DNA from 3 places in the Streptosporangium sp. NPDC002524 genome. Region 3 is predicted to be linked to each of the others. Evidence: riboswitches for the same ligand, from Rfam matches in the RefSeq annotation. Region 3 holds a riboswitch; each other region holds the start of a gene.
The links. Region 3 has a riboswitch for cobalamin ahead of cobN (cobaltochelatase subunit CobN). Riboswitches for the same ligand answer to the same signal wherever they lie in the genome.
Positions count from the first base shown of each region.

Region 1: it holds a riboswitch for cobalamin, as region 3 does, so the genes downstream of both, ABT053_RS06170 (CbtB domain-containing protein) here and cobN (cobaltochelatase subunit CobN) in region 3, are expected to answer to the same signal.
Region 2: it holds a riboswitch for cobalamin, as region 3 does, so the genes downstream of both, metE (5-methyltetrahydropteroyltriglutamate--homocysteine S-methyltransferase) here and cobN (cobaltochelatase subunit CobN) in region 3, are expected to answer to the same signal.

Region 1 is NZ_JBEOWK010000003.1:272,296-277,190, forward strand. Features, by position in the region: gene ABT053_RS06155 (VWA domain-containing protein) at 1-364, opposite strand, end outside; gene ABT053_RS06160 (histidine phosphatase family protein) at 442-1,005, opposite strand; gene ABT053_RS06165 (CbtA family protein) at 1,002-1,745, opposite strand; gene ABT053_RS06170 (CbtB domain-containing protein) at 1,753-1,947, opposite strand; adenosylcobalamin (AdoCbl) riboswitch at 1,965-2,098, opposite strand; gene dop (depupylase/deamidase Dop) at 2,386-3,903, opposite strand; gene ABT053_RS06180 (acyltransferase family protein) at 3,991-4,895, opposite strand, start outside.
Region 2 is NZ_JBEOWK010000032.1:52,394-57,288, forward strand. Features, by position in the region: gene metE (5-methyltetrahydropteroyltriglutamate--homocysteine S-methyltransferase) at 1-1,925, opposite strand, end outside; cobalamin riboswitch at 2,036-2,248, opposite strand; gene ABT053_RS37670 (helix-turn-helix domain-containing protein) at 2,484-3,731, opposite strand; gene ABT053_RS37675 (hypothetical protein) at 3,919-4,296, shown strand; gene ABT053_RS37680 (hypothetical protein) at 4,299-4,508, shown strand.
Region 3 is NZ_JBEOWK010000035.1:38,649-43,543, forward strand. Features, by position in the region: gene cobN (cobaltochelatase subunit CobN) at 1-3,631, opposite strand, end outside; cobalamin riboswitch at 3,768-3,940, opposite strand; gene ABT053_RS38750 (ferredoxin-like domain-containing protein) at 3,987-4,895, shown strand, end outside.

The sequences.
Region 1 (4,895 bases), on a different contig from region 3:
CGGGCTGAGTTTCACCGGGCTCAGCTCCGTCTGGCCGCACGGTGACGGGCTGAGTCCCGTCTGGCCGGGCTTCGCCGGGCCGCACGGTGGCGGGCTGGGGGGCCGGGGGTGTACGGCTCTCGTGCGGGCCGTCCGGGCAGCCGGGGTCGGGGGCGGCCGGGTCGCAGGAGAAGCGGCAGCCGGTCACCACCTCGACGGGCGGCAGGAGCGCGGCCAGCGCCCGCACGACCGTGGACTTGGCGGTGCCCTTCTCCCCCCTGACCAGCACTCCCCCGACGCGGGGGGAGACCGCGTTGAGGATCAGCGCGAGTTTCAGGTCCTCCAGCCCCACGATCGCGGTGAAGGGATAGCGGGAGTCAGGCACCTTCGGGATCTCCTGTCCGTCTCGTCGAAATCAGTCGAAAGCAGTCGCGATCAAAGGGCCGCCGGGCGCTCTGACCGTCATGGGAGGTAGCTGAGCCGCCAGCGCCCGCCGCGCCCGGTGAGCGTCACGCGGGCCAGCGGCGCGACGTCGACGCGCCAGAAGGACTGGGCGGGGGCGCCGAGGGCGTGGACGACCGCGGCGCGGACGACCGCCGGGTGGGTGACCGCGACGGCCCTGCCGGGGGCGCGGGCGGCGAGCCAGCCTGACACCCGGGCGAGGAGCGCGGTGACCGGCTCCCCGCCGTGCGGCGCCGCGCCGGGGTCGCCGAGCCAGGAGGCGAGCGCCTCGGGTTCGGCGGCCTCGACCTCGCCGAGGGTCATCCCGCTCCAGCGGCCGTAGTCGCAGTCGGCCAGCAGCGGGTCGTGCTCGGCCCGCAGGCCGAGCGCCGCCGCGGTCTGGACGCAGCGCAGCTCGGGAGGGCAGGCCGCGGGCCCCGGGCCGAGGTCCCCCGCCATCTCCCCGGCCCGGCGCAGGCCGCGTTCGTCGAGTGGTTCGTCACCCGGGAACGCGGCCCGTACCGTCGCCGAGGTGGAGGCGTGGCAGACCAGGAGCAGGCGGGTGACCCCCGAGGGGGTCGTCACACCGGGCCGCGCCTGCGGGCGGCGAAGGCGAACAGCGCGCCGACACCGGCCCAGAAGACCACCTGGGTCCCTATGGAGGCGACCCTGAAGTCCCACAGGAGGTCGGCGGGGAAGCCCTGGGGCACCTCCGAGATCTCCGGCAGGAGGATCCAGGCCGCGACGACGGGGACCAGGAAGGTGGCGCCCGCCGACAGCCAGCGCACCCACGGTTCGCTCCGCGAGGCGTAGCGGTAGGCGGCGACGGCCGCGGCGACGGCGAGGATCCCGATGACCACCGCGACCAGGTAGAGCACGGTTCGCTGGTTGATGGTCTCCGGATCGCCGACGGCCGGAGGGTTGGCGGGATACTTCACGAAGGGGATGAGGACGACGGAGGTGAACGCGGCGGCGGCGAGCGTGACCGCGAGCACCGGTTCCGAGCGGGGTCCCGCCCGGCCTCGTACGGCCGCGTAGACGAGGGAGAACAGGCCCCCGATCGCCAGGCCGTACAGGCCGAGGGCGAGGAAGAGCCCGAAGCGCTGCCCGTCCCTGCTGACCAGCGCCTCCTCCTCGTCGTGGGAGTGGGCGGCGGTCCCGGTGTCGTCGTGTGTCCCGGCCGGGGCGGCGGCCGCGGCGGCCGCCTCCTCCAGCGCGATGGCCTGGTCGATGCGCGGTTCGCCGACGGTGTAGGCGAAGACGGCCGCGAGCAGCCCTGCGAGCAGTCCGACGACGAGACCCCGGACGATGAGTTTGGTGATCACCTGTGGCTCAGTGGCACGGTACGCCGAGCAGGTGACGCCCGTCGTGCATGAGTTCGTGCAGGTAGTTTCCCGCCTGGGAGATCGCTCCCTGGTCGAAGGTGACCAGGTAGGCGAGGAGCAGCAGCACCGGTACGGCGAGCAGCCAGCGGGTGAGCGAGGGCCATGGGATGGGCTGAACGTGCGGTGCCGAGATCTGGCTCACGGCCACCTCCTCCGGGATTTACGCGTCCCTTTTCGTAGGTCGGTGGCGGCCGAGTGTGACCTGGCTTCCGGCTCCGGGGAGCCGGTTACAGTGGCGCGACCGCACCGGAATCTCACCGGATTTCCCTCGCACCGCCACAAAACACCCGGAACGTATCCCGGTTCTCCGTCCCCCGTCAATCCAGGTGTCCGGTTTGCCGGGATCCGGCCCGCAAGGGATCCGGCCCGCAAGAGGCCCGGCCACCAAGGGATCCGGCCCGCAAGGGGTCCGGACGTCCGGACACCAAGAGGTCCGGGCGGCAAGGGATCCAGCCGGAAAGGGGTCAGGGCAGCGAAGGGTCCGGGCACGCCGAGGGGGGAGGTGGTCCGGGCCGGACCGCCTCCCCCCTCTCAGGACCTCTCAGGACCCCTCAGGCGCCTCTCGGGACCTCCCGGCGGCTCACTGCTCGCCGGTCAGCGCCGTCACCAGCTCCGCGGCGGTACGGCAGCGGTCGAACAGCTCCCCCACGTGGGCCTTGGTGCCGCGCAGCGGCTCAAGGGTGGGGACGCGCTGCAGCGACTCGCGGCCGGGGATGTCGAAGATGACCGAGTCCCAGGAGGCCGCGGCCACCGACTCGCTGTACTGGCTCAGGCATCGGCCGCGGAAGTAGGCCCGGGTGTCGTTGGGCGGCACCTCGACGGCCCGCTGGACCTCTTCCTCGGTGACCAGGCGCTGCATGCGGCCCCGGGCGACCAGGCGGTTGTAGAGCCCCCGGTCGGGCCGGATGTCGGAGTACTGGAGATCGACGAGCTGCAGGCGCGGGTGCGACCAGGGCAGGCCGTCACGCGTGCGGTAGCCCTCCAGGAGCTCCAGCTTGGCCACCCAGTCGAGCTCCCTGGACAGCTGCATCGGGTCCTCCGCCAGGCGGGTGAGGACCGACTCCCAGCGCTCCAGGATGTCCTTGGTGGGCTCGTCCAGGCCGTTGGCGCTGCGCTCCTCGGCGTACTTGCGGGCGAGCTCCAGATACTCCATCTGCAGCTGCACCGCCGTCAGCTTGCGGCCGTCGCGCATGGAGATCTCGTACTTGAGCGTGGGGTCGTGCGAGACCGCGCGCAGGGCCTGGACGGGGTTGTCCACGGCGAGGTCGCGGGTGAAGTAGTTGTCCTCGATCATGGCCAGGACGAGCGCGGTCGATCCCAGCTTCAGGTAGGTCGAGATCTCCGACATGTTGGCGTCGCCGATGATGACGTGCAGGCGGCGGTATTTCTCCGGGTCGGCGTGGGGCTCGTCCCGGGTGTTGATGATCGGCCGCTTGAGCGTCGTCTCCAGGCCCACCTCGACCTCGAAGAAGTCGGCCCGCTGGCTGATCTGGAAGCCCTCGCCCCGGGAGTCCTGGCCGATGCCGACCTTGCCCGCGCCGGTGACGACCTGCCGGGAGACGAAGAACGGCGTCAGGTGCCTGACGATGTCGGCGAACGAGGTGGCCCGGCGCATGAGGTAGTTCTCATGGCAGCCGTAGGAGGCGCCCTTGTTGTCGGTGTTGTTCTTGTAGAGCTGGATCGGGGCGTTGGCCGGCATCGCCGAGGCGCGGACCGCCGCGTCGTGCATCACCCGCTCGCCCGCCTTGTCCCAGATCACCGCCGCCCGGGGATTGGTGCACTCGGGCGTGGAGTATTCGGGGTGGGCGTGGTCGACGTACAGCCTGGCCCCGTTGGTGAGGATCACGTTCGCCAGGCCGAGGTCCTCGTCGGTCAGCTGGCTCTGGTCGGCCACCTCCCGCGCGAGGTCGAACCCCCGTGCGTCCCGCAGCGGGTTCTCCTCCTCGAAGTCCCATCGCGCGCGCCGCGCCCTGGCGGCCGAGGCCGCCAGATAGGCGTTCACGACCTGAGAGGAGGTCACCATCGCGTTGGCCCCCGGCTGTCCGGGCACGGAGATGCCGTATTCGGTCTCGATGCCCATCACCCGCCGTACCGTCATGCGCACCCTCTGTTCGTCAGGGACTGATTCTCTCCGTGGTATCTATTCCCGACCCTAGACCCTTCACTATGCCCGGTGGTCGGACAGTTATGGCACCGAAGCCTTTTCGCCCGTTGCGAGGGGGATCGAGGAGAGCGCGGGGAGCTGTGACGGGGACGGGGATGCGGCCTTTCTGCGCCTCCTGGACTTGACGAACTCCTGAAGCGGGCGCTCGGCCACCCGGTACACCACGTACGAGAACGCCATCGCGGCCAGCAGGGTGACCAGCGCGGTCAGCGGGGGCGGCAGCGTGTCCCGCAGGGCGGGGACGATCAGGACGGCGGCCGGGGTGTGGAAGAGGTAGAGCGGGTAGGTGAGCGCGCCCAGGACGACCAGGCCGCGCCAGCGCAGCCACCCCAGCCAGCCGAGCGCCACCATCGCCATGAGCACGTAGAAGCCGACCACGGTGGCGACCACGGCCCACTCGGGCACGGGCATCGCGGCGTAGCCGACGTTCTCGATCCGCCCGGCCACCCGGTCGAGCGCCGCGCTGACGGCGAGGCCGCCGCTGATCCCGGCCAGGCACCACAGGACGAGCCTGGGGCCGAACTTCGTCATCAGGAAGAACGCCATGCCGCCGACGAAGTACGCCGCGTACTTGGGCATGACCACCAGGTCGACCCAGGCCTCCTCGCTCCCGGCGAAGTACCCGGCCGCCAGCAGCCAGACGCCCATGAAGGCCAGGCAGCGGTTGAGCGTCACCCCGGCGATCACCAGGATCGAGATCAGCACGTAGAAGCGGAGCTCCACCCAGAGCGACCAGTAGACGCCGTTGGCGTCGTAGACGCCGAGGGCCCGCTGGAGCATCGTGAGGTTGATCCCGTACTCGCCGAGGCTGAGCTTGGGGTCCAGGGCCGTGGCGGCGGTGAGCCCGTAGACGGCGGCGGTGACGGCCACGCTGACCCAGTAGGCGGGATAGAGCCGCACCAGCCGGGAGAGGGCGAACGCCCCCA
Region 2 (4,895 bases), on a different contig from region 3:
TCGCCGATCGCGCCGATGATCTCCCCGAACTCCGAGTAGCACATGTGGGTGTGGATCTGCGTGCTGTCGGCCACCCCGCTGGTGGCGAGCCGGAACGCCGCGACCGCCCACTCCAGGTAGGCCTCGCGGTCGGCCCGCCGCGGCGGCAGCAGCTCGCGCAGCGCGGGCTCGTCGACCTGGATGATCCTGATGCCCGCCGCCTCCAGATCGCGGGTCTCGTCGCGCAGCGCCAGCGCCACCTGCCTGGCGGTCTCGCCCAGCGGCTGGTCGTCGCGGACGAAGGACCAGGCCAGCATGGTCACCGGGCCGGTGAGCATGCCCTTGACCGGCTTCTTCGTCCGCGACTGCGCGTAGGAGGCCCAGCGCACCGTCATCGGCTCGGGACGGGAGACGTCGCCGAACAGGATCGGCGGGCGGACGTAGCGGCTGCCGTACGACTGCACCCAGCCGTGCTCGGTGGCGGCGTAGCCCTCCAGCATCTCGGCGAAGTACTGGACCATGTCGTTGCGCTCGGGCTCCCCGTGCACCAGCACGTCCAGGCCGATCTCCTCCTGGAGCGCGATGACGCGGTCGATCTCGGCCTCCATCCTGCGCTCGTACCCGGCCCTGTCGATCTCGCCCGAGCGCACGGCGGCGCGGGCCTGGCGCACCTCGCCGGTCTGCGGGAAGGAGCCGATGGTGGTGGTGGCCAGCGGCGGCAGGCCCAGGTCGGCGTTCTGCACGGCGAGCCGCTCGGCGTGCGGGGCGCGCGGGGTGCCCTCGCCCAGGGCGTCCAGCCGGGCTCGCACCCGGGGGTTGAGGAACCGCTCGACGCTCCGCTCCCCCGCGACGACCTCCTCGCCGTTCAGCGCCCTGCCGATCCGTACGACCTCGTCGACCTTCTGCCTGGCGAAGGCGAGCCGCTCGCGCAGCCGCGGGTCCAGCGAGGTCTCGGCGTCCAGGTCGAGCGGGACGTGCAGCAGCGAGCAGGAGGTGCTCACCACCAGCCGGTCGCTCAGGCCGAGCAGCGCGGCGCAGGTCGCCAGCGCCTTCGCGGTGTCGGTACGCCAGACGTTGCGGCCGTCGACGACCCCGGCGACGAGGGTCTTGCCGGGCAGCCCCCCGGCGGCGGCCAGCGCCTCCAGGTTGCCGGGCGCCGAGACGAAGTCCAGGCCGACGGCCTCGACCGGGCTGCGGGCCAGGATCTCCAGCGCGGGCCCGATCTCGCCGAAGTAGGTGGCCACCATCAGCCGGGGGCGGCTGCTCAGCTCACCCAGCCGCACGTAGGCCCGGCGCAGCGCGGCCAGCTCCTCGTCCGTACGGTCGGCGGCGAGCACCGGCTCGTCCAGCTGCACCTCGGCCACCCCCGCCGCGGCGAGCCGTTCCAGCAGCTCGGCGTACGTCTCCAGCAGGCCGTCCAGCAGCCGCAGCGGCTCGAAGCCCGGCTCGGTGGACTTGGCCAGCAGCAGGAACGACAGCGGCCCGACCAGCACCGGCCGGGTCTCGACCCCCAGCCGCCGCGCCTCGGCGTGCTCGGCCAGCGGCTTGCTCCAGTCGAGCCGGAAGCGGGTCTCGGGGCCCAGCTCGGGAACCAGGTAGTGGTAGTTGGTGTCGAACCACTTGGTCATCTCCAGCGGCGCGACCCCCTCGGCGCCCCGGGCCATCGCGAAGTACGGGTCCGCGGCCCCGGCGAACCGCTCGGGCACCGCACCCACCAGCGCGATCGCGTCCAGCACGTGGTCATACAACGAGAACGTGTTGGACGGCACCGCATCCAACCCCGCCCCCGACAACTCCCGCCACACCCCTTGCCGCAACCCGGCGGCCGTCTCCTGCAAGCCGGCGGCGTCGACCCGCCCGGCCCAGTAATCCTCCGTCGCCCGCTTCAACTCGCGACGGCCCCCGATACGCGGGTACCCCAAAACGGTCGTGGTGATCTGACTCATGGCGTCCTTCCCTCGGCTCATGCCATGCCGACCCACAGCCACACGGAAGGAACCCACGGGAAAAACACATCCCAGGCCCTCCCACGAGGCCACGGATCACCGCACACCGGACGGCGCACGAGCGGCTGGCAGGTCTTCGGACTCGCGGGCATCACACACAACCCCTACTGACCGTCGCTTCCCAGATGCACACACACCCAGTGCCGATGACGGCGTTCGTTCCCACTCACCGCTGCGGGGCAGCCCCGGAATCACACCGGGTTCCCTCTTACGACTCCCAACACCGCAACGGTGCCGGGAGAACCAACCGCGCCACGAGCATAACCCGCCCTGCCGAAGAGATCACGATCACCCTGTCCGAGCGACGCTACGCAGGAAGCAGCCACCGACACGGCGCCCCCTTCTGGACCGATCCGGCACGGCAACGCCACCGCTCGTCAGATCGCTAAGGAGCGGACATCTTCATAAAGATCATGGGGGACTGACGAATGAATCGTACGGACTTGATAGGTCTGTTCGGCTATTCAAGTGCCACCCAGTTCGTCACTCAGAAAATGATCACAAAGTCACACCGGAGCGACGCGCCAGAGCATGCAGACCGGAGAGCTTGCCGTGGCGGTCCCGGTGAAGCAGATCGGTGATCACCTGCCGGGGGCCGGTCCGCCGTACCTCGGAAGGGGCGATCTTCTCGGCGACCAGGAGCGCACGCACGGCGCGATCGGTCTTCCCCCAGAGCGTGTAAGCCTCGGCGATGCCCGTGTAATAGCTGGCTCGACGTTCCAGGGTCGGGATCTCTTCCGGAACGATGTCCCTGGCATGCTCGATGGCTGTTCCGGCGTCTCCAAGAACGATGGACACACCGATCTTGTAGGTGGCCACATGGCCCGCGCTGAGCACGAGCTTGGGCGCGTGTCGTGCGGCCTCTTCGGCTTCTTCCAGCATGCCAAGGGCGTTGTCACGGTCTTCCAACCGAGCTGCAGCGATGGCGCCGGTAGACATCAGCGCCCCGTACGACCCCCAAGCAGAGGCAGAGGCGGAAGGCAGTTGCGGGCGCAGTAGTTCCGCCGTGCTCACGGTGATGTCACGGGCCTTGCCGTAGTCCATCGCCCGGTGGAAAAGACTGGCCAGGTCTCGACGTGCTTCCCCTATGGCCTGGAGATCACCGCTGGCGTGCGCGGCCCGCTCGCCCTGATGGGCGGACACCCACGCGTACGGTGAGGCGCTCAGCTTGATCAGCGTGCGGGTCGTCAGGTGGTAGACCTGTGCGGCTGTGGCGAGATCAGCCGGGGCGGACGCGTCGCGGGCAACAGGGATCAGCTCGGCGAGATCACCAGCGAGATCGGCGTAACGGGCGGCGGTGAAGTCTCGCCGGGCACGGGTGACGGCACGGGCGAACGACGCATGCGTGAGGACAGGTCCCGAGGTGGGCTCGTTGGGAATGAGGGCATCACGCAGGCGCGCAACCGCTGCCGCGCTCTGGTCCGGCTGTCCGACTCCATCGGTCAGCCCGACTCCCGCAGCAATCGCCGCGCTCTTGATGAACATGCGTCGCTTCGTTGCCCTACCTCCTGTGCTCGTCTCCAGCATAGGCAACGGGCTTCCATATTGGTTCACCCATGCTTCGACGAGCTTCCCCCCTGCCCCAAGGGCATCGTCGGCGAGTTCGGCCAATACCCGTTCCGGGTTGCGTTTTCCCTGTTCAACGCGGCTGAGATAGCTCTTGGAAAAGTAGGTCACGGCGTGAAGGCCGGATAGCGAAATCTTCCGTTGCTGGCGGTACCGGCGCAATTGTTCCCCGAAGCTCATCGTTGCCTCTTCCTGTTGCCACGTTGCCTCGCTCAGGCAACCCCTCGTTCGGAGAGATACCAATCACACATGCTTCCAAGTGGCTGCACAACAGAACCGGAGATTGGCGCAACGCATAAATGGCGGACCCGCCAGAACGACACCACTCGTTCGGCGGGTCCTTGATCGCACACTGGAGGTGCGACCCATGGACAACTGTAGAGCCGTCCCGCCCGCCGTTGACGAGGCGACGGTGGAGAGCCACGACAAGGCGCTGGCCGTCGTTCAGCGACTTCTCACCGAGCAGGGAATCCGTGCCCACCGCCATCACACGATCAGCCTAGGGTTGTTCGCCAACAGTGAGGCCGCCTGGCCCGACCAGCCGCCGCTTCGGTCGTGGATGGAGCGACACCCGCCCGAGCTGACCGTGAAAGGTCCGCAGGGCTGGCGCATAGCCACGGTGACCATCGGGCCGCGCTCGGGCAGTTACCTGGTCTCCCTACGCGACGGCTCCGGCACCCAGACGGTGAGAAGCGAGCATCCCGAACAGGTGGTTGCCCTGATCGTGGCTGCCCGAGGGGCGTGACCGTGTACGGCTGGGTCATCCTGGGCGACGCGGCCACGAAGCGCGTCAACGGCCAAGAGATCATCATCACTGCCGGGCGATCGGGCAACCTCGGGGCGGCCATCAGGGCTTGGGAGGACAAGGAACGTCACCGAATGGCGTACGAACTGGGAAACCTCGGTCGCTTAGTCAACGACGCATTAGACCGGCTACGGCAGACCAGGGACATCTGACGGCAGCGGGGATAGGTTCCTCTTGCTGTTGGTAGCCATGTCATCCGCTGGCAACCCGACCAGAAGCACAAGGCCGCCAGACCCGAGCATCAGAAGCGGGGCGACAGAAATGTCACTCCCACCATTCGAGCGTTCCTGATGAACACGAGCGGAGCGGCCGGCGCAATCCGAAAGACCCCGGAGGGGCCGCGTAGCGGTTGGGCTAGTGGTCGAAGCGGGCGGCAGTGCGTCCACGGTCGGCGCGGTGTTCGGTGCGGCGGGCGGGCCGGTGCGGCGGGCGGCGAGGTCCGGCCGTCCGCGCCGGGCGGGCGCGGGACGGGACCGGCCTCCAGGACGCATGCCCGGCCCCGATGTCCGCGCGGCGCGGACGGGCGCTCCGCGCCGGAC
Region 3 (4,895 bases):
AGTCGGCGACGACGCCGGTGGTGGCGTCGTAGCCGAACAGGTAGTCGACGGTGGCGGCCAGCTCGAAGGCGCCCTTGTAGCCGTGCCTGCGCATCGCGGCCAGCCAGCGGGGGTTGACCACCCTGGCGCGGAAGATTCTGGACGTCTCCTCGGAGAGCGTCCTGGTGCGGACCGCGTCCGGCCTGGTGCTGTCGCCGATGTAGGCGGCCGGGGCCTTGCCGGTGAGCGCCCGGACGGTGGCGATCATGCCGCCGTGGTACTGGAAGTAGTCGTCGGAGTCGGCGATGTCGTGCTCGCGGGTGTCGACGTTCTTGGCCGCCACGGCGATCCTGCGGTAGGCCGTCTCCATGTCCTGCCTGGCGGGGACGCCGTCGACGCCCCGGCCGTAGGCGAAGCCGCCCCAGACCGCGTACACCTCGGCCAGGTCGGCGTCGTCGCGCCAGTTGCGGCTGTCGATGAGCGGCAGCAGCCCGGCCCCGTACGCGCCCGGCCGGGAGCCGAAGATCCGCATGGTGGCCCTGCGCTCGTCGCCGTGGGCCGCCTGGTCGGCGAGCACGTGCGCCCGCACGTAGTTGAGCTCCTCGGGCTCCTCCAGCCCGGCCGCGAGCCGTACGGCGTCGTCCAGCATCGCCACGACGTGCGGGAAGGCGTCGCGGAAGAAGCCGCTGATCCTGACGGTGACGTCCACGCGCGGGCGGCCCAGCTCGGCGGCGGGGATGGGCTCCAGGCCGGTGACGCGGCGCGAGGCCTCGTCCCAGACCGGCCGCACGCCGAGCAGCGCCAGCACCTCGGCGACGTCGTCCCCCGCGGTACGCATGGCGCTGGTCCCCCAGACCGACAGGCCGACCGAGCGCGGCCAGTCACCGGTGTCGGCGCGGTAGCGTTCCAGCAGGGAGTCGGCCATCGCCTGGCCCGTCTCCCACGCCAGCCTGCTCGGCACGGCCTTGGGGTCGACCGAGTAGAAGTTGCGGCCGGTGGGGAGCACGTTGATCAGCCCGCGCAGCGGCGACCCGCTCGGCCCCGCCGGGACGTAACCGCCGTCGAGGGCGTGCAGGATCGCGTCGATCTCGTCGGTGGTACGCGCCAGCCGGGGCACGACCTCGACGGCGGCGAACCGCAGGATCCGCTCCACCGTCCCGAGATCCGCGCCGGGTGCGCCGGTCGATCCCCTCGCGTCGCCCGTGCCGGGGGCGCCTTCCGGATCGGCCGAAACGATCGTGCCGGGGGCGCCGCCCTCAGCCATCACGCCGGTCGCGCCTGCCACGTTGTCGGCCCCGCCGCCCTCAGCCGTCACGCCGGTCGAGCCGGTCGTGTCGTTCGAGCCGTTCGAGTCGGCCGGAGCGGCCAGGGCGGCCGGAGCGACCGGAGCGGCTGGGGAAGCCGCGTGGCCCAGGATCTCGGCGGTCACCTCGCCCGCCGCCGACGGGTCCCAGCCACGCCGCTCCATGGCCTCGACCAGGGCGCGGGCCAGGGTCTCGGCCTCGTCGACGCCGACCCGTCCCGCGCTGCCGTCCTCGGCCAGGCCGAGGGCCTCGCGCAGCCCGACGAGCGCCTCGCTGCCCGCCCACATCTGCCGGGCGCGCAGCATGGCCAGCACCAGGTCAACGCGCGGCTGCCCCTCGGGGGCGGCCCCCAGCACGTGCAGGCCGTCGCGGATCTGGACGTCCTTGACCTCGCACAGCCAGCCGTCGATGTGCAGCAGGAAGTCGTCGAACTCGGCGTCGTGCGGGCGGTCGGCGATGCCGAGGTCGTGGTCGAGCCTGGCGGCCTGGATGAGCGTCCAGATCTGGGCGCGGATCGCGGGCAGCTTGGCCGGGTCCATCGCCGCGATGGAGGCGTGCTCGTCGAGGAGCTGCTCCAGCCTGGCCATGTCCCCGTAGCTGTCGGCGCGGGCCATCGGGGGCACGAGGTGGTCGACCAGGGTGGCGTGCGCGCGACGCTTGGCCTGGGTCCCCTCACCGGGGTCGTTGACGAGGAACGGGTAGATCAGCGGCAGGTCGCCGAGCGCGGCGTCCGGGCCGCAGGAGGCCGACAAGCCCGCCGACTTGCCGGGCAGCCACTCCAGGTTGCCGTGCTTGCCCACGTGGACCATCGCGTGCGCGCCGAAGCCGTCGGCCAGCCAGCGGTAGGCGGCCAGGTAGTGGTGGCTGGGCGGCAGGTCGGGGTCGTGGTAGATCGCGATGGGGTTCTCGCCGAAACCGCGCGGCGGCTGCACCATGACCACCACGTTGCCCGAGCGCAGCGCGGCCAGCACGATCTCGCCCTCCGGGTCGCGCGACCTGTCCACGAACAGCTCGCCGGGCGCCGGGCCCCAGTGCTCCTCCATCCGGGCGCGCAGGTCCGAGGGGAGGGTGGCGTACCACTCGGCGTACCGGCCCGCCGCGATGCGCACCGGGTTCCCGGCGAGCTGCTCCTCGGTGAGCCAGTCCTGGTCCTGCCCGCCCGCGGCGATCAGCGCGTGGATGAGCGCGTCGCCGTCCTGCCCGGTCACCCCGGGCAGCTCGTCCTCGGCGCCGATGTCGTACCCGCGCTCGCGCAGCGCGGCCAGCAGCCGCACCAGGCTGGCCGGGGTGTCCAGGCCGACGGCGTTGCCGATGCGGGCATGCTTGGTGGGGTACGCCGACAGCATCAGCACCAGCCGCCGCTCGGCGGGCGGGATGTGCCGCAGCGCGGCGTGCCGCACCGCGATACCCGCCACCCGCGAGGCCCGCTCGGGGTCGGCCACGTAGACGGTCAGCCCGTCCTCGTCGATCTCCTTGAAGGAGAACGGCACCGTGATGATCCGCCCGTCGAACTCGGGGATCGCGACCTGGGTGGCGGCGTCCAGCGGGGACAGGCCGTCGTCGTTCTCCGCCCAGGAGGCCCGGCTGCTCGTCAGGCACAGGCCCTGCAGGATCGGCACGTCCAGCTCGGCGAGCGCGCCGACGTCCCAGGCCTCGTCGTCCCCGCCCGCCGACGCGGTCGCCGGACGGGTGCCGCCCGCGGCGAGCACGGTCACCACCAGGGCGTCCACCGTACGCAGGACCTCCACCAGGCCGGGCTCGGCGGTGCGCAGGGAGGCGCAGTACACCGGCAGCGCCCGCGCGCCCGCGTCCTCGATCGCCGAGCAGAGCGCCTCGACGAAGGCCGTGTTGCCGGCCACGTGGTGGGCCCGGTAGTAGAGCACCCCGACGACGGGCCCGTCGTGCCCGTCCTGGTCGCGCGCCTCGCGCTCCAGCGTGCCCCACGTGGGGGTGGGCTCGGGCGCGGCGAACCCGTGGCCGGTGAGCAGCAGCGTGTCGGACAGGAAGTGGTGCAGCTCGGTCAGGTTGGCCGGGCCGCCGTGGGCGAGGTACGCGTGCGCCTCGGCGCAGACCCCGCCGGGCACGGTGGACAGCTCCATCAGCTCGGCGTCGGGCGCCTGCTCGCCACCGAGCACGACGACGGGCCGGGGACCGGCGAGCAGGGCGTCCAGCCCCTCCTCCCAGGCGCGGCGCCCGCCCAGCAGGCGTACCACGACCAGGTCGGCGCCCTCCAGCAGCGGCGGGAGGTCGGCTGCGGAGAGCCTGGCGGGGTTGCCGAGCCGGTAGCCGGCGCCGCTCGCGCGGGCGCTCAGCAGGTCGGTGTCGGAGGTCGAGAGCAGGAGGATCACGCGCCACACTCCAGGAGAGGCAGGGCGGTACGGCCCAGGGATGCCACGACGTGGCGGGGGAACGGCGATGTCACGGTGTCGCGGGGGAACGGCGAAGAGCGCACGGAGCTTCCTCCCTCGGGGTCCTCGCCCCGGGTCGTCGTCGGCCGCGACGGCTGGAGTCTCCTGGCTCCCGGATCGGTGCTCACCCCGGCCTTCCCGCCCGTCGTCGGACAGTGGCCCGGGTGGGGTTCGCTCCCCGGTTACAGTGGCGGGACCGCGCCGGAATCACACCGGCTTCCTCCCTTTGCCGTCGCCACCGATGACACTACGGCAGTCCGGTTCGTTGCAAGAAACTGGCGTTAACATCCTTCGAGTGTCCATTGCCGACTTTTCCGGACGATCGCGACTCGACGCGTGCCCCGGGGCGCTCCAGGTCCATGCCGCCGCGGACGGCGGCCTGGCCCGCGTCCGCGTGCCCGGTGGCCGTCTCACCCCTTCCCAGCTGCGCGAACTCGCCGACGCCGCGTCGACGTACGGCAGCGGCGTCATCGAGCTGACCTCCCGCGCGAACGTCCAGGTACGCGGCCTCGGCCCGGCGGATCCGGACGGCGACGCGGGGGGCGGTACGGGGAACAACGCGGAAAATGGCGCGGAGAACGGGTTCGCCGCGCGGATGGCGAGGGCGGGTCTGCTGCCCTCGGCGACGCACGAGCGGATCCGCAACATCCTCGCCTCCCCGCTGACCGGACTGACCGGTCTGGACGGGCCGACCGGACTGACTGAGCCAACCTGGTCTGCCGGATATACCGGGTCTACCGGGTCTACCGGGCTGAGCGCACCGGCCGAACCGGCTGACCCGAACAGGGCGAACGGACCAAGCAGACCGAACGGACCGAACAGGCTGAGCGGATCGAGCGGGCCGAGTGGCGCGGATGCTCCGGACGGCACGAACGTCCCGGGGTATCCGGGCCACCCACGCCGTTCAGGTCATCCGGACGGCGGCGGGATCGTCGACGTCACACCGCTGATCGGCGAGCTGGACCGGCGGCTGTGCGCCCGCCCCGCCCTCGCCGCCCTGCCGGGGCGGTTCATGTTCGCCCTCGACGACGGCCGGGGGGACGTGGCCGGACTGGGCGCGGACGCCGGGATCCTGCCCACGGGGCCGGACGAGGCCGCGCTGATCCTCGCCGGGACCGACACCGGCCTGCGCGTCCCGCTGGACGGCGCCGTGACCGCCCTCCTCACCGCCGCCGAGGCGTTCCTCGACGAGCTGGCCGTCCGG